Regions from separate parts of the Serratia sp. MMO-28 genome, predicted to be linked through region 1. Evidence: predicted binding sites of a transcription regulator. Region 1 holds the regulator's gene; the other holds the start of a gene.
The links. Region 1 encodes Fur, which represses iron uptake genes when iron is present. Its sites were predicted from a motif close to ATAATAATGAGAACNACTATCAA; they were not measured.

Region 1 (9,053 bases):
TGTAACCTGCGTTTCGATGACACCAACCCGGCAAAAGAAGACATCGAATATGTTGATTCGATCAAACATGATGTGGAGTGGTTGGGGTTCAAGTGGAGCGGCAACGTTCGTTACTCTTCAGATTATTTTGATCAACTGCACCAGTATGCGGTTGAACTGATTGGCAAAGGCTTGGCCTATGTCGATGAGCTGACGCCTGAGCAGATCCGTGAATATCGCGGCACCCTGACCGCGCCAGGTAAGGACAGCCCTTACCGTAACCGCTCGGTGGAAGAGAATCTGGCGTTGTTCGAAAAGATGCGCAACGGCGAGTTTGCCGAGGGCAGCCTGTGCCTGCGTGCCAAAATCGACATGGCTTCGCCGTTCATTGTGATGCGCGATCCGGTGATCTATCGCATCAAGTTTGCTGAGCACCATCAGACCGGCAACAAATGGTGCATCTACCCGATGTACGATTTCACCCACTGCATTTCCGATGCGCTGGAAGGGATCACCCATTCGCTGTGTACGCTGGAGTTCCAGGACAACCGCCGCTTGTACGACTGGGTATTGGATAACATCACTATTGCCTGCCATCCGCGCCAGTATGAGTTCTCGCGTCTCAACCTTGAGTACGCCATCATGTCAAAGCGCAAGCTGAGCCTGCTGGTGAGCGAGAAGGTGGTGGAAGGCTGGGACGATCCGCGTATGCCGACCGTTTCCGGCCTGCGTCGCCGCGGCTATACCGCAGCCTCTATCCGCGAGTTCTGCCAGCGTATTGGTGTGACCAAACAAGACAATAACGTTGAGATGATGGCGTTGGAGTCCTGCATTCGTGACGATCTCAATGAGAATGCCCCACGGGCCATGGCCGTGCTGGATCCGGTGAAAGTCATCATTGAAAATATGACGGATGATGTACAGAGGGTCACCATGCCTAATCATCCGAACAAGCCGGAAATGGGCAGCCGTGAGGTGCCATTCAGCCGTGAAGTGTACATCGATCGTGCCGACTTCCGTGAAGAAGCGAACAAGCAGTACAAGCGCCTGGTGCTAGGTAAAGAAGTGCGTCTGCGTAATGCCTATGTGATTAAGGCCGAGCGTATTGAGAAAGATGCTGCAGGTGAAATCACCACCATCTTCTGTACTTACGATCCTGAGACGCTGAGCAAGGATCCGGCCGATGGCCGCAAGGTGAAGGGCGTGATCCACTGGGTGTCTGTGGCACATGCACTGCCTGCGGAAATCCGTCTGTACGATCGCCTGTTCAGCGTGGCGAACCCGGCAGCGGCAGAAGACTTCTTGTCGACCATTAACCCTGAATCGTTGGTGATTAAGCACGGTTTTGTCGAGCCGAGCCTGGCGGCAGCACAGCCAGAGAAAGCCTATCAGTTTGAGCGTGAAGGCTATTTCTGCGCAGATAACCGTTACTCTTCATCCGAGAAGCTGGTGTTTAACCGCACCGTTGGCCTGCGTGATACCTGGGCTAAAACGGGCGAGTAAACGTTCATTCAGGCGTCAGCGTAAAGCGTAGCTCAGGCTGCGCTTTTTTTATTTTTTAAAATAATCCGATTTTTCATCTCCGGCATTCCCTTCTGCAACCTTTCTTTTTTGCCTATAACGTGGTTTTTTTTCTCGTCTTTCTCTGCAAATTACGCCTGCATTGATATTTTGTACTGCTGATATGCTCCTTGTTATATATTCGCGATGCGAATTAATATCATTTATAGAGCGCTCTCATTTTTTCCTATAAGTAGTTGTTTTTGTCAGGCTGAAACCTTTCGTGTCTTAAGTGATTCACTGAGATATCGACATTTATTCTGATTTTATTGAATTTTTTATTCAAAAACAGAGATTGCCGATTCATGTAACAAAATCTCATCGATATGTGCTCTTTGTCATACTTTGACAATTCTCTCTCACTTTTCATTTGATAATTCGCGTCGCGAAAAATAGTCTAGCGATAGCAATAAAGCTGAGCGGAATTTTCTCCTGCCAGCAGAATTTTTACCCGATTGGGTTTTTATTAGCGTCCGAGCAGGGCTGTGGTGAACACCGGCGGACGCACTTTTAAAGTCAAGTCAAAGAGGAATTTTCTTATGGGTACGCATGGTGCTCAGCGTAAAACGCTGGTACTCGCTATCGCGGGTGCATTGTTAGGAACCGGGTTTGCTATGGCGCCTGAAGCGCAAGCGGCAGGGTTTATCGATGATTCAACGATGACCGGTGGGGTTTATTACTGGCAACGTCAACGCGATCGCAAAGATCTCAATGAAACGAAAGAAGAAACCTTACCCGATGGCACGAAAGTGACGGTGAAGAACCCTAACTACAACTCTTATACTACCAACCTGTCGCACGCCACTGCCAACCTGAGCCTGGATTTTACCTCCGGCTATGCCATGGATATGTTCGGCCTGGATGTCGGGGCCTTCAGCGCCATTGAAATCGCCGAATCCAAAGAAAGTGGCCACCCTAACGAAATCGCCTTCTCCAGCCGCAACCGTACCTATGATGAAGACTACTCTGGCGATAAAAGCGGCATCAGCCTGTATAAAGCCGCTGGTAAATTCAAATATGGCCCGATGTGGGCTCGTGCGGGTTATATCCAACCAAGTGGTCAGACGCTGCTTGCACCACACTGGAGCTTTATGCCAGGCACTTACCAAGGGGCTGAAGCGGGGGCCCACTTTGACTACGGTGATTCCGGTGCTCTGAGCTTCTCCTACATGTGGACTGACAAGTACAAAGCGCCTTGGCACCTGGAGATGGATGATTTCCGTCAGAATGACAGAAAAACCAGCGTTTCCTACCTGCACTCGCTGGGCGCTAAATACGACTTCAAAAACGAGCTGGTGCTGGAAGCCGCTTTCGGGCAGGCACAAGGCTACGTGAATCAGTATTTCACCAAGGCTTCCTACAAATTTGATGTGGCGGGCAGCCCGTTGACCACCAGCTATCAGTTCTACGGTGCTGAAGATCGTATCAGCAACCAGAACGATCCAAACAGCATCTACGACGGTTTGGCATGGCTGCAGGCGTTGACCTTCGGTTATACCACCGGCCAGTTCAACTGGCGTCTGGAAGGCACCATGGTTAAAGCGGAGGGTAACCAGGGTTATTTCCTGCAGCGTATGACCCCGACTTACGCCTCTTCTAATGGCCGTCTCGATATCTGGTGGGATAACCGTTCCGACTTCAACGCCAACGGCGAAAAAGCGGTTTACGGCGGCGTGGTGTATGACCTGAGCAAATGGGATCTGGCTGGCATGTCTGTCGGTGCCTCTTATGTTTATGCCTGGGATGCGAGGCCAAGCTCCAACCCGATTTACGATCAGAGCCAGCGTCTGCGTGAGAGCGCTTACAGCCTGGATGCCATGTATACCCTGCAGGACGGCCGTGCTAAAGGCACATCCTTCAAGCTGCACTTCACGCAATACAACAACCATTCCGATCTGCCTAGCTGGAGTGGTGGCTTCGGCAACATTTTCCAGGATGAAAAAGACGTCAAGTTCATCGTTATTGCGCCATTCACGATCTTCTAATGCTTTCCCCGGTGGCAAGGCTGCCGGGGAAATAATGCTTTAACGCGAGTCTCATTATTGGCTGCTGTGGCCTGATCCAGCGCCTATCGCCGCCCGCAGCCAGAGCAGCAATGCTTTGAGATGGCGTGCAGCGGCAAACTTTGCCTAGAGATTCGCGATAATAATGACTGATAACCGAAGAGGTTGAAGATGAACAAGTTCAAGATGAGTGCTCTCGCAGCTCTGACAGCCACCGTCGGGCTATTTGGCAGTGTGGGTTCAGCTATGGCTAACCAGCAGGTGGTTGATCAACTCAGCCAGTTGAAAGTGAATCTGAAGATGCAGGACAACCGTGCTGCGGATAATGGCGTCGATTGCGCCAAGCTGGGTGCCGATTGGGCATCTTGTAATAAGGTATTGATTACCCTGACTAACGCAGGGCAGGAAATCAAGGATAAAGACTGGGCGATTTATTTCCACAGCCCACGCCAGACGCTGAAAGTGGATAATGAGCAGTTCAAAATTACCCATATCACCGGCGATCTGTACAAGCTGGAACCTACCGACAAATTTACCAGCTTCCCGGCTAATCAGGCCGTTGAAATTCCGATTATTGCTGAATACTGGCAACTGTTCCACAGTGACTTCTTACCGCGCTGGTATGCCACTTCGGGCGATGCCAAGCCTAAGATCCTGGCGAATACCGATACCGAAGATGTACACCAGTTTGTTGCGCCATTTACCGGTGACCAGTGGAAACGCACCAAGGATGACCATAATATTCTGATGGTGCCTGAAAGCCGCTTCACCAAGAACCAGGATCTGAAAGTGCTGCCAGCGGCGGCATTGCGCGGCCAGATCATCCCTACGCCGATGGAGGTTAACGTTCATAAACAGGATGTTGATCTGAGCAAAGGCGTGGCGCTGGACCTGAGCGCTTTGACCAAACCGGCGGCAGATGCGGCAACCCAGCGTTTTGAACTGCTGGGTGTGGCAAACCATGCTGGTGGTTATCCGATCAGAACCGACATTCAGCCGGCTGCATTTAAAGGCGATCTGGCCGTTTCTGGCGCTTACCAACTGAAGATTGGTGAGAAAGGGGCGGTGGTTACCGGTTTCGATCAGGCTGGGGTGTTCTATGGCCTGCAATCTATCCTGTCGCTGATCCCGTCTGATGGCAGCAAGAAGATCGCGACGTTGGATGCTAAAGACGCACCACGCTTCCAGTACCGCGGCATCTTCCTGGACGTTGCGCGTAACTTCCACCATAAAGATGCGGTGCTGCGCCTGCTGGATCAGATGGCGGCCTATAAGCTGAACAAATTCCACTTCCACCTGACGGACGATGAAGGCTGGCGTATTGAGATCCCAGGCTTGCCGGAACTGACCGCGGTGGGGGGGCAGCGCTGCCACGATCTGAGCGAAACCACCTGTCTGCTACCGCAATACGGCTCAGGCCCAGAACCGCACGGTGGGTTCTTCTCCCGTCAGGATTATATCGACATCGTTAAATATGCTCAGGCACGCCAGATTGAAGTGATCCCTGAGATCGACATGCCTGCGCACGCCCGTGCAGCGATTGTTTCCATGGAAGCGCGCTACAAGAAACTGCTGGCTGAAGGCAAAGAGAAAGAGGCGAATGAGTTCCGTCTGGTGGATCCGACCGATACCTCTAATACCACCTCGGTGCAGTATTTTAACCGCCAGAGCTACCTGAACCCGTGCCTGGACTCATCCAAGAACTTTGTAGATAAGGTGATTGGCGAAGTTGCCCAGATGCACAAAGAAGCCGGTCAGCCGCTGCAAACCTGGCATTTTGGTGGGGATGAAGCGAAAAACATCCGCTTAGGTGCCGGTTATACCGACGTGAAGAAGCCGGAAGCGGGCAAGGGCATTCTTGATCTGAGCAAAGAAGACAAACCATGGGCCAAGTCTCAGGTTTGTCAGGCGATCGTTAAAGAAGGCAAAGTGGAAGATATGGAACACTTGCCAAGCTACTTCGGCCTGGAGGTCAGCCAACTGGTGAAAGCGCACGGCATTGACAGAATGCAGGCGTGGCAGGATGGCCTGAAAGATGCCAAAGATTCAAAAGCCTTCGCCACCAAGAATGTTGCGGTGAACTTCTGGGATACCCTGTACTGGGGCGGTTTCGACTCGGCTAACGACTGGGCGAACAAAGGCTATGACGTGGTGATCTCTAACCCGGACTATGTCTATATGGACTTCCCGTATGAAGTGACCCCAGACGAGCATGGTTACTACTGGGGCACGCGTTTCAGCGATGAGCAGAAGATCTTCAGCTTTGCGCCAAACAACCTGCCGCAAAATGCTGAAACTTCGGTTGACCGAGATGGCAACCACTTCAGCGCCAAGAGCGACAAACCGTGGCCGGGTGCCTATGGTCTCTCCGCCCAGCTGTGGAGTGAGGTTGTGCGTACCGATCCGCAAATGGAGTACATGATCTTCCCACGCGCGCTGTCTGTCGCAGAACGTGCCTGGCACCGTGCGAGTTGGGAGCAGGATTATAAAGCGGGTCGCGAGTATAAAGGCGGCGAAACCCATCAGGTTGATACCAAAACCTTGGAGAAAGATTGGCTGCGTTTTGCCAACCTGATCGGGCAACGCGAACTGGCCAAGCTGGATAAAGGCGGCGTGAGCTACCGTCTGCCAGTCCCAGGGGCACGCATTGTCGATGGTAAGCTGGAGGCCAACATCGCCCTGCCAGGCCTGGGGATTGAATATTCTACCGACGGTGGCAAACAGTGGCAGCGTTACGACGATCGCGCACGCCCGGCCGTAGCGGATGATGTTCAAGTTCGTGCTATCAGCCCAGACGGTAAGCGCTTCAGCCGTGCTGAGCCAGTAAAAGCCTAAGCTAAAAAATAGCCCATCTGCGTGTCGGCGGATGGGCTGCAAATGTGTCCTGTGTCTGAAAGAAGTGTTGCAAGAGAGTTATGTTTAGCCGTTGTTTTCCCCGGCAGGTCCGGGGATTTTTTTGCCTGTAAATTACGGGCATAAAAAAACCGCCGTTTCGCGGGCGGTTCCTCAATTCTGGTCAGTAGAGCTATCTTTTGTCGTGCAGCGTATCGTTCTCGCGGCAGTCACCCACTTCACAATGGCCATACAGATACAGACTGTGATTGGTGAGTTTGATGCCGTGCTGCTTGGCGATATCACGTTGACGCGCTTCGATAGATTCATCGCTGAATTCGATCACTTTGCCGCAATCCAGGCAAATCAGGTGATCATGGTGATGCTGTTGGGTGAGTTCGAACACGGATTTCCCGCCTTCAAAATTGTGACGCGTCACAATGCCCGCATCATCAAATTGGTTCAGCACGCGGTAAACCGTTGCCAAGCCGATTTCTTCACCCATATCTATCAGTTTTTTGTACAGATCTTCCGCACTGACGTGATGGCATGCCGGATCTTGCAAGACTTCCAGGATTTTGAGTCGCGGAAGCGTGACTTTTAAGCCGGCCTTCTTCAATGCGTTATTGTTGTCAGTCATGCGGATTCAGTCCTGTTACTATGCTAATCAAGTTGAGGCGTTTTCGCCTATGGCATCGGTCGGCACAAAAAGAGTTAATTGCGTCTCATTATAGAACCGCTTGCCCTAAATAGAAACCGTCGGTTGTTAACAAAGGTATATCTGCACTGTTGCATAGAGTACATGCAACGTCTTGATGGATGGGATAAACCGATACTTCAGTCTACCGTGATGGTGCGGGAAGTTACAGACTTGTAGCTTCTATTGCTCTAATACGTGATGCCGATGGCAGCCCTGCAGCCAATACTATGCGCTTTGCAGGGCTTTGTGCAATATCTGGAGGGCTTAGCCGACGATATCGGCCAGGCTCAGTTCTTCACTGATTTGTTTGACCCAGGCATCTACGCGGTCATTGGTCAGTTCTGGCTGACGATCTTCGTCAATCGCCAGGCCGACGAAGTGATCGTCATCTGCCAAGCCTTTAGAGGCTTCGAAGTGGTAGCCTTTTGTTGGCCAGTGGCCGACGATCGCGGCACCACGTGGTTCAATGATGTCACGGATGGTACCCATCGCATCGCAGAAATATTCTGCATAGTCTTCTTGGTCACCACAACCAAACAGGGCGACTAACTTACCGTTGAAGTCGATGTCTTCCAGCGTTGGGAAAAAATCATCCCAGTCACACTGTGCTTCACCGTAGTACCAGGTTGGGATGCCGAGCAGCAGGATGTCGAAAGCTTCCAGATCTTCTTTGCTGCTTTTGGCGATGTCGCGGATCTCAGCGACCTCTTTGCCAAACTTTTGCTGAAGATTTTTCTGGATCATCTTGGCAATGTTTTCGGTATTGCCAGTATCGCTGCCAAAGAAAATGCCTACATGAGCCATAGTACAGATAACCTTTTAATTCAATGAGATACCTGGAGTCTGCCGGTTGCTTACCTGCAACAACGAACTCTTTGGGGATCGTATTACGTAAGATCAAGGCAAGAGTTCAACCTGGGGACTCTCTCTTGCCAGTAAATGTCTATCATGCCAGAAATCTGCTCTGGGGTTTTATCGCATTTATGCGATGCCTGGGGAATGACTGCAAGCGGTGTTGATCTGGCGTCATCCTTAACGCCGCGCCGCGCGTGCGGCTGCCAAGATCATTGTTCTGGTTGTTCTTCCGCCAGTTTTGCCAGCAGCATTTGTTCAATCAATTCGCTGCGGCTGATGTTGCGCTGGTCCGCCAGCCTGTTCAGAGCATCCACGGCGTCTGCGTTGATTTTCAGCTCCACGCGCCGCAATCCACGCACTTTGTCACGCCGTAGCTGATTGCGCTTATTGATTCTAAGCTGCTCATCACGGGAAAGCGGGTTGGTTTTCGGGCGCCCTGGACGGCGTTCATCTGCGAACAGATCCAGCGTCGTGCGATCCGTTTGTTCTTTTGCCATTGTTGCGGACTACTGCAAGGGAGTTTGTATCCAAAAGCGCGTTTGCGCTTCAAGACGCTTCAGTTAACACCATTCGGGCTAATAAACCCTAACCCAAATTTACCCCCAGCCAAGCACAGATTTGCTCGTTGGACAGGGTGGCAAAATTATATCCCACAGGATTTCAGGCCATATGCAGCCCACGAGGTTGCAGCCTGAAAGGCGTCGGAAATAGCGCGCCATATTACCCCAGCAGATGGAGCAACGACAATGCCTAACTTAGCCAGAAACGTGCTAACTCATTCTCTTTAGCACGTTTTTTCACCATTTTGACTCAGACATCATCCAGGAAGCGATGGATAGCCCGCAACACGGCGTCCGGTTTTTCCGCATGCACCCAATGGCCGGTGCCCGCAACGACGTAAGCCCGGGCCTGAGGGAATTGACGGGCAATGCTTTCGCGGTATTGATCCTGCACATAAGGCGAAAGCCCACCGCGGATAAAAAGCGTTGGATGTGGCCAGGCAGGCACCTCTTGCCAGCCGATAATGCTTTCGTATTGTGCGATCAGGACTGGCAGGTTGAAGCGCCAAGTTCCGGCATTGAAAGACTTCAACAGGAACTGGATTACGCCTTCTTCGTCCAGAT
Region 2 (9,053 bases), on a different contig from region 1:
CGTAACCGACGATATCCCCCGGTTCTGCTGGGTTGAGCACCGGTTGTTCCACGCCCTGATCCAGCGCGGCATCGATAATAGGTTCGGCGCGCCATGGCTGTGCGGCACTGGTGAGCAGCGCGCTGGACAGCGAGGCCAGGCGATGTTCGTTGGCGAGATCCAAACCGTTGGAGTTGACGCGTTTGTCGCCGTACAGTTCACGCGGCAACGGAATGCGTGGATGCGGCAGGCCGATCTGGCCTTCGCTGGCCGCCAGCACTTCAACGGCGCTGACCGGATCGGCCACCAGTTCATCCAACGGCAGTGTGGCATCGGCGATACGGTTAACAAATGAGGTGTTAGCCCCGTTTTCCAGCAGGCGACGCACCAGATAAGCCAGCAGGGTTTCATGCGTGCCTACCGGGGCGTAAATGCGGCAAGGGCGGTTCAGTTTGCCGTCGGCCACTTTGCCAACCACCTGTTCGTACAGCGGTTCACCCATGCCGTGCAGGCACTGGAACTCATACTGCCCCGGATAGTAGTTATTACCGGCCAGATGATAGATGGCGCTCAGGGTATGGGCGTTGTGGGTGGCAAACTGCGGGTAGATCAGGTTCGGTACGGCCAGCAGCTTACGGGCGCAGGCCAGATAGGAAACGTCGGTATACACCTTGCGGGTATAAACCGGGTAGCCTTCCAGGCCGTCCATCTGGGCACGTTTGATCTCGCTGTCCCAGTAGGCGCCTTTCACCAGGCGGATCATCAGGCGACGACGGCTGCGGCTTGCCATATCAATCACCGCATCAATGGCAAACGGGCAGCGCTTCTGATAAGCCTGGATCACGAAGCCAATGCCGTTCCAGCCCGTCAATTGTGGTTCAAAGCACAGCTTTTCCAGCAGATCGAGCGAGATCTCCAGCCGATCGGCTTCTTCGGCGTCAATGTTGATGCCGATATCATACTGGCGTGCCTGTAATGTCAGCGACAGCAGGCGCGGATACAGCTCGTCCATTACGCGATCGTATTGTGCCCGGCTGTAGCGCGGGTGCAGAGCTGAAAGCTTGATCGAGATTCCTGGGCCTTCATAGATGCCGCGGCCGTTAGAGGCTTTGCCGATGGCGTGGATCGCCTGCTGATAAGACACCAGATACGCCTGCGCGTCGGCCTCGGTCAGCGCCGCTTCGCCCAGCATGTCGTAAGAATAACGGAACCCTTTATCTTCCAGCTTGCGGGCGTTGGCCAGCGCTTCAGCGATGGTTTCACCGGTGACAAACTGCTCGCCCATCAGGCGCATGGCCATATCCACGCCTTTGCGGATCAACGGTTCGCCGCTCTTGCCGATAATGCGGTTCAGCGAACTCGACAGGTTGGTTTCATTGTGGGTAGACACCAGCTTGCCGGTAAACAGCAGGCCCCAAGTCGTGGCGTTGACGAACAGCGATGGGCTGCGGCCAAGGTGCGAATGCCAGTTACCGTTGCTGATTTTGTCGCGGATCAACGCATCGCGCGTCGGTTTGTCTGGGATACGCAGCAGCGCTTCCGCCAGGCACATCAGCGCCACGCCTTCTTGTGAAGACAGCGAAAACTCCTGCAGTAAACTTTGCACCATGCCAGCACGGCCATTGGCCGTTTTTTGGTTGCGCATCTTCTCGGCGATGCCATACGCCAGCTTGTGGGTCGCCTGGGCCTGATCGGCAGGCAGACGCGCCTGTTCCAGCAGCATCGGCACCGCTTCGGTTTCCGGGCGGCGGTAGGCGGCGGTAATGGCAGCGCGGGTGACGGACTGCGGCAGGATCTGTTCGGCAAAATCCAGGAATGGCTGGTGGGACTCTTCATGGGTTTGCGGCATAATGTCGTCCGCTTCGGCCAGCCCGGCGGCGGCGAGCGCAGGCAGTTCGGGAAGATCGGAACCGCTTTCGAGACGCTCGAGGTAATTAAAAATGGCTTGCTTGATTAGCCAGTGCGGCGTGCGGTCGATGCGCTGTGCCGCGCTTTTAATCCGGTCACGTGTGGCTTCATCAAGCTTCACGCCCATAGTGGTAGTGCCCATGCCAGTCCAACTCCTGTGTTTAGAACCTATCCCATCAGGCATACAGAGAGCGTGCAGATAAGCCTGCTGGGATAGGTTCGTAGCTAGGTTGTGTTATTAATGCGGACAATATCCAGCATGTTGCAACTTTGTGCAACCTTGTTAAATCAGGGCCGTGATTGAAGTGTGATTTCAATCGGTTTTTTAACATCGAACTACGGTACGGATCTTGCGGGCATCTGCGGCTGCCGGTTATCCAGGGCCGTATTTCCCTGCATTAAACAGGGATAATGGAGAGGTGCAACTCATTTTATGATGGATGAGTGCAACCTATTGGGTGGTTAAATGTGACGCAGGGTGAACTTTGTGTAACTTTATTGTTAAATATCTTGTTGGCTGCGGGGGGCCTCATCTAGGATAGCCCGCGTTTATACACGCCATACTTCAAGTTGCATCGGTGTTGGCTACGTCTGCTCGCACCCGTCGCAGAGTTTTCTATGCTCCTGGCGGCTCTCGAACTGGCCGCCTGCATGCAACTCGAATTATTTAGGTATAGACCATGCCGGGCAGAAACTATCTTTACCCGCTGCCTATCGCAATGCGCCACGTTCCGGCACTTGGCGGGTGAAATACATGACATAAAAATACCCGATGCATTTCAGCTGCCTGCCAATACGTGGCCGTCTGAAAGATAAAGGGAATAATAAAAGTGGAGAGTTGAATGACAATGAGCACACCGATGCTGGTGACCTTCCTGGTGTACATTTTTGGGATGGTGTTAATCGGCTTACTCGCCTACCGGGCGACCAACAACTTTGATGACTATATTCTGGGCGGCCGCAGCCTGGGTAGCGTGGTGACCGCGCTTTCCGCCGGGGCATCCGATATGAGCGGCTGGCTGCTGATGGGCCTGCCGGGGGCGATCTTCCTGTCCGGTATTTCAGAAAGCTGGATCGCCATCGGCCTGACGATTGGCGCTTACCTGAACTGGAAGCTGGTGGCTGGCCGGTTGCGCGTGCATACCGAAGCCAACAATAACGCCCTGACGCTGCCAGACTATTTCACCAGCCGTTTTGAAGACAACAGCAAGCTGCTGCGGGTGATTTCCGCCATCGTCATTCTGGTGTTTTTCACCATCTACTGTGCCTCGGGCATTGTGGCCGGTGCGCGTCTGTTTGAAAGCACCTTCGGCATGAGCTACGGCACGGCGCTGTGGGCCGGTGCGGCAGCCACCATCCTTTACACCTTTATCGGCGGGTTCCTGGCGGTGAGCTGGACCGATACCGTGCAGGCCAGCCTGATGATTTTTGCGCTGATCCTCACGCCGGTGATCGTGATTTTCGCCGTTGGCGGGATCGACACGTCGATGCTGGTGATTGCCGCTAAAAACCCGGCCAACGTTGACATGATGAAAGGGCTGAATTTTGTCGCCATTCTGTCGCTGATGGGCTGGGGGCTGGGGTATTTCGGCCAGCCGCATATTCTGGCGCGCTTCATGGCGGCAGATTCCCACCGCACTATCCGCAGCGCACGCCGGATCAGTATGACCTGGATGATCCTGTGCCTGACCGGCACCATTGCGGTCGGTTTCTTCGGCATCGCCTATTTTGCCAATAACCCGGAACAGGCGGGGAATGTGTCACAGAATGGCGAGCGGGTCTTTATTGAGCTGGCCATGTTGCTGTTCAACCCTTGGATCGCGGGCATTCTGTTGTCGGCGATTCTGGCGGCGGTGATGAGTACCCTGAGCTGCCAGTTGCTGGTGTGTTCAAGCGCGATTACCGAGGATTTGTACAAAGCCTTCCTGCGTAAAGGTGCCAGCCAACGTGAGCTGGTGTGGGTGGGGCGTGCCATGGTGCTGCTGGTGGCACTGATCGCGATCGCGCTGGCCGCCAATCCGGAAAACCGTGTATTGGGCCTGGTTAGCTATGCCTGGGCAGGGTTCGGTGCTGCGTTTGGCCCGGTGGTGCTGATCTCGGTCATGTGGTCACGCATGACGCGCAACGGCGCTCTGGCCGGTATGCTGGTGGGGGCGATCACCGTGATCGTCTGGAAGCAGTATGCCTGGCTGGACCTGTATGAAATCATCCCTGGCTTCCTGTTTGGCAGCATCGCCATCGTGCTGGTCAGCCTGATGGGGCGCAAGCCTTCGGCGACCATGACCGAGCGTTTTGACCTGGCTGAAGCCGAGTTTAAAACGGTGTAATGCCTGTTTAGCCTCCTCCTGACGATCGGGAGGAGGCTGCAACATCACTCCCTTCCTGGCCTGCTTTTCTCCCTGCTGTAACAACTGGCGACATTTGATTAGTAAAAATCACGCGCCCCTCTCTTGTATTTCTTTTTTCAATAATGATAATCACTATCGTTCTTGTTTACTTTTCTTTACATTGCTTGCGGCTGGGTTGCTCGCGTGCCAGCACCTTTTCAGGGGTTACTTATTTATGTTCGTTCCCTTTCTTATCATGTTCCGTGAGGGGCTGGAGGCCGCGCTGATCGTCAGCCTGATCGCCAGCTATCTGAAGCGTACTCAACGGGGCCAATGGCTCGGCATCGTGTGGATAGGTGTGATCGTTGCCGTTGCGCTGTGTTTGGCATTGGGCATCTTCATCAATCAAACCACCGGCGAATTCCCGCAAAAGCAGCAAGAGCTGTTCGAAGGGCTGGTCGCGATAGTGGCAGTCTGCATCCTCACTTATATGGTGTTCTGGATGCGGAAGGTGTCCAAGTCGGTCAAGGTGCATCTGGAAGGGGCGATCGATCACGCGCTCAACTCCGGCAAGGGCCAAGGCTGGGCGCTGGTGGCGATGGTGTTTTTTGCCGTTGCCCGCGAAGGGCTGGAGTCGGTGTTTTTCCTCTTGGCGGCGTTCCAGCAGGATGTCGGCAGCGCAGCGCCGATCGGTGCGCTTCTGGGGTTAGGAAGCGCCATCGTGGTCGGTATGCTGATCTACTGGGGCGGCGTGAAGCTGCATCTGGCTAAGTTCTTCAAATGGACCAGCCTGTTTATTCTGTTCGTCGCGGCCGGGTTGGCGGCGGGGGCGATCCGCGCTTTCCACGAAGCGGGCCTGTGGAATCACTTCCAGGCGATCGCCTTCGATCTCAGCAATACGCTGTCGACGCATTCGCTGCTTGGGACGCTTCTGGAGGGGATGTTCGGTTACCAGGAAGCGCCAAGCGTCAGCGAAGTGGTGGTCTATTTCCTTTATCTGATCCCCGCATTGGTTTTCTTTTTCCGCCCGCAGCGTACGGGGCCCGCAGTGTTCCCGGCGCAACATAAAATTCATCATTGATTTCATAGGGGATCTCATATGTCTACTCCGTTATTCCGCCGTAAGGCTCTGTGGTTAGCCACTCCGGCATTGGCATTCAGCCTCAATGCGTTGGCGGCGGACGTGCCGCAGGTGAAAGTCACCGTTAATGACCAGCAGTGTGAGCCCATGCAGTTGACCGTTGCGGCAGGGAAGACCCAGTTTGTGGTGCACAACGCCAGCCAGAAGAACCTGGAGTGGGAAATCCTTAAAGGGGTAATGGTGGTGGAGGAGCGTGAAAATATCGCGCCGGGCTTCAGCCAGAAAATGACGGCTAACCTGGAACCGGGTGAATATGACATGACCTGTGGCCTGTTAAGCAACCCGAAAGGCAAGCTGACGGTGACCGCCGCCGCTGCAGCAACCGATGGCAAACCGAATGCGTTGGATCTGGTCGGCCCGATTGCTGAATATAAAGTCTACGTTACCAAAGAGGTGGAAGGGCTGGTCAAGCAGAGCAAACTGTTCACCGAGGCGATCAAGGCTGGTGATGTGGCGCAGGCGCGCAAGCTGTATGCGCCAACCCGCCAGCATTATGAGCGTATCGAACCTATTGCTGAACTGTTCTCCGATCTGGATGGCAGCATTGATGCCCGTGAAGACGACTATGAGAACAAGGCGCAAGATCCGCACTTCACCGGTTTCCACCGTCTTGAAAAAGCGCTGTTCGCTGATAACAGCACTCAAGGCATGGGGCACTATGCCGAGCGTCTCTATAGCGACACGCTTGAACTGCAAAAACGCATTGGCGAACTGACCTTCCCGCCGAGCAAAGTGGTGGGCGGTGCTGCGGGCCTGATCGAAGAAGTGGCGGCCAGCAAGATCAGCGGTGAAGAAGACCGTTACAGCCGTACCGACCTGTGGGATTTCCAGGCCAACGTGGATGGCGCGCAGAAGATCGTCAATCTGCTGCGGCCGCTGCTGGAAAAAGCCAATCAGCCATTGCTGGCAAAGATCGATGCCAACTTTAAAACGGTGGATAGCGTGCTGGCGAAGTATAAAACCGCAGAGGGTTATGAATCTTACGAGAAGCTGACCGCTGCGGATCGTAATGCCATGAAAGGGCCGATCACCGCGCTGGCGGAAGATTTAGCGCAGTTGCGCGGCGTATTGGGTCTGGATTAAGGCGGCGTATTATGAGTCATCATTTCGGCCCGGAAGCTGGGCCGTTAACTCAGGAAGAAGGCACGCCCTCGCCATCACGCCGCCGTTTGCTGCAGGGGTTGGGCATGATCGGCGGAGCTTTGGTGCTGGGTGGGAATTCTTTGGCACAGGCGGCAAATAAAACCGAAGAACCCCTGGCGCAGCCGCAGGATGAACGCTGGCAGAAACAGCCGTTTTATGGTGCGCATCAGGCCGGTATTCTCACCCCACAGCAGGCGGCTATGATGCTGGTGGCCTTCGACGTGTTGGCCACCAATAAAACGGATCTTGAGCGCTTATTCCGCCTGTTGACCACGCGCATTGCGTTTCTCACCCGCGGGGGAAAAGCGCCGGAGATCGATCCCAAACTGCCTCCGTTGGATTCTGGCATCATGGGCTCGGAAATTTACCCGGATAACCTGACGATCACCCTGTCTGTCGGTGCTTCGCTGTTTGATGAACGCTTCGGCCTGCAGGCGTATAAACCGTTGCGCTTGCAGAAAATGACGCGCTTCCCGAACGATTCGCTGGATGCTGCGTTATGCCATGGCGATCTGCTGCTGCAAATCTGTGCCAATACCAATGAAACCGTGATCCACGCGCTGCGCGATATCATCAAGCATGCACCGGACTTGCTCAGCGTGCGCTGGAAGCGTGAAGGGTTTATCTCTGCCCATGCGGCGCGCAGTAAAGGCAAAGAGACCCCGATCAACCTGCTTGGTTTTAAAGACGGCACCGCTAACCCGAAAACCAGCGATAAGCCGTTGATGGATCAGGTGGTGTGGGTGGGGGACAACGCGGGTGAACCTGCCTGGGCGGTGGGGGGCAGCTATCAGGCCGTGCGCATTATCCGTTTCCACGTGGAGTTCTGGGATCGTACCCCTCTGCAGGAACAGCAAAGCCTCTTTGGCCGAGAAAAACACAGCGGTGCGCCGCTGGGGATGAAGCACGAGCATGATGAACCAGACTATGCCAAAGACCCAGAGGGGAAAATGATCCCAATGGACGCGCATATTCGGCTGGCTAACCCGCGCACGCCGCAAACCCAAAGCAGCCTGATGCTGCGCCGTGGCTACAGTTATTCGCTGGGTGTCTCTAATTCTGGCCAATTAGAAATGGGCTTGCTGTTTGTCTGTTATCAGTCCGACCTGGAAAAAGCGTTTCTAACGGTGCAGAAACGGCTGAATGGTGAAGCCTTGGAAGAATACGTTAAGCCGATTGGTGGCGGGTATTTCTTTGTTTTACCGGGTGTCAAAGAGGCCGGTGATTATTTGGCCAGCGGTTTGTTGCAAACCTGAAGTGCTGAAATGTTGAGCTGTCTACTAAAGGCACAGCGCAGGTTGTGCCTTTTTGCTTGCTGCTATTTTAATCTGGCAATCAAAATGTCATTGCTGATTTTTAATGATAACTAATTGATTTAAAGTGATAAAAAATTTATCTGGAATGGCATGAGCGGCATGATATAGTGTTTTTGCACGATCTGAAAACAGCGAATATTAAAAATTTTTACATTTTAGTAACACGGCAAGTTTGAATGTCATTATACTGTAATCATCTGGCGGTAGTTTCACTCGGTGCACAGCTTAATGCTGTAAATATCACTGCGGGGATCGCTAATGGTAAAGTCCTTGGTTGGGCTACAAAAGACAAATAACATCACCTCCCTGATTTCTCGTTATAACGAGGGCTCTCCCTCCGACTCTCAATTTCTCAACAATTCTTGGCTTTTCTTGCGCCGCAATCTGGCTGACACACTCTCTTATTGCGTACCCACCCTCGCGTTGTCCTGTGAAGAAACGGTGCATTACCCTGCTGCCGCGTATTCACGTTATTCATCGGCTTATATTGGCTCTAAAGGAAGCCAAAACCTAATACGTGTGTGAAACATAATCGTACGGCATCTGATGCCGCTGCGGTAGGTGAAACAAACTGTAAGGTGCCACCATGGGAAGACAGAAAGCAGTGATCAAAGCACGTCGTGAAGCTAAACGCGTTATTCGCCGTGACGCACGTAGCCATCGTCAACGTGAAGAAGAAAGCGTGACCTCTCTGGTGCAAATGGGAGGGGTTGAGTCTATCGGCATGGCACGTGACAGCCGAGATACTTCTACCATTGAGGCGAGAACCGAAGCTCAGGGTCATTACTTATTAGCGATAGAAAATAAACAGCTGATATTTGCCACTGGCGAAGCCGGCTGCGGTAAGACATTTATCAGCGCCGCCAAGGCGGCAGAAGCCTTAATACATAAAGAGGTGGATCGGATTATAGTGACGCGTCCGGTTCTGCAGGCGGATGAAGACCTCGGCTTTTTGCCTGGGGATATCTCTGAGAAATTCGCCCCTTATTTCCGGCCGGTGTATGACGTGCTGCTGCGCCGTTTAGGATCGTCGTTTATGCAATACTGCCTGCGCCCGGAAATCGGCAAGGTAGAGATCGCGCCTTTCGCCTATATGCGCGGGCGTACCTTTGAAAATGCGGTAGTGATCCTGGACGAAGCCCAGAACGTTACGGCCAGCCAGATGAAGATGTTCCTGACGCGCCTGGGTGAAAACGTTACGGTGATCGTCAATGGCGATATCACCCAGTGCGATTTACC

Region 2: efeU (iron uptake transporter permease EfeU) is a predicted target of Fur. The motif match lies at 4,352-4,374, and genes of this name have one in related genera.

The regions. Positions count from the first base shown of each region.
Region 1 is NZ_JBBCVB010000007.1:69,887-78,939, forward strand. Features, by position in the region: gene glnS (glutamine--tRNA ligase) at 1-1,482, shown strand, start outside; gene chiP (chitoporin ChiP) at 2,079-3,524, shown strand; gene WG891_RS08070 (beta-N-acetylhexosaminidase) at 3,714-6,377, shown strand; gene fur (ferric iron uptake transcriptional regulator) at 6,568-7,014, opposite strand; gene fldA (flavodoxin FldA) at 7,339-7,878, opposite strand; gene ybfE (LexA regulated protein) at 8,139-8,426, opposite strand; gene ybfF (esterase) at 8,740-9,053, opposite strand, start outside.
Region 2 is NZ_JBBCVB010000012.1:29,460-38,512, forward strand. Features, by position in the region: gene putA (trifunctional transcriptional regulator/proline dehydrogenase/L-glutamate gamma-semialdehyde dehydrogenase) at 1-2,029, opposite strand, end outside; gene putP (sodium/proline symporter PutP) at 2,730-4,214, shown strand; gene efeU (iron uptake transporter permease EfeU) at 4,450-5,295, shown strand; gene efeO (iron uptake system protein EfeO) at 5,314-6,438, shown strand; gene efeB (iron uptake transporter deferrochelatase/peroxidase subunit) at 6,450-7,754, shown strand; gene phoH (phosphate starvation-inducible protein PhoH) at 8,401-9,053, shown strand, end outside.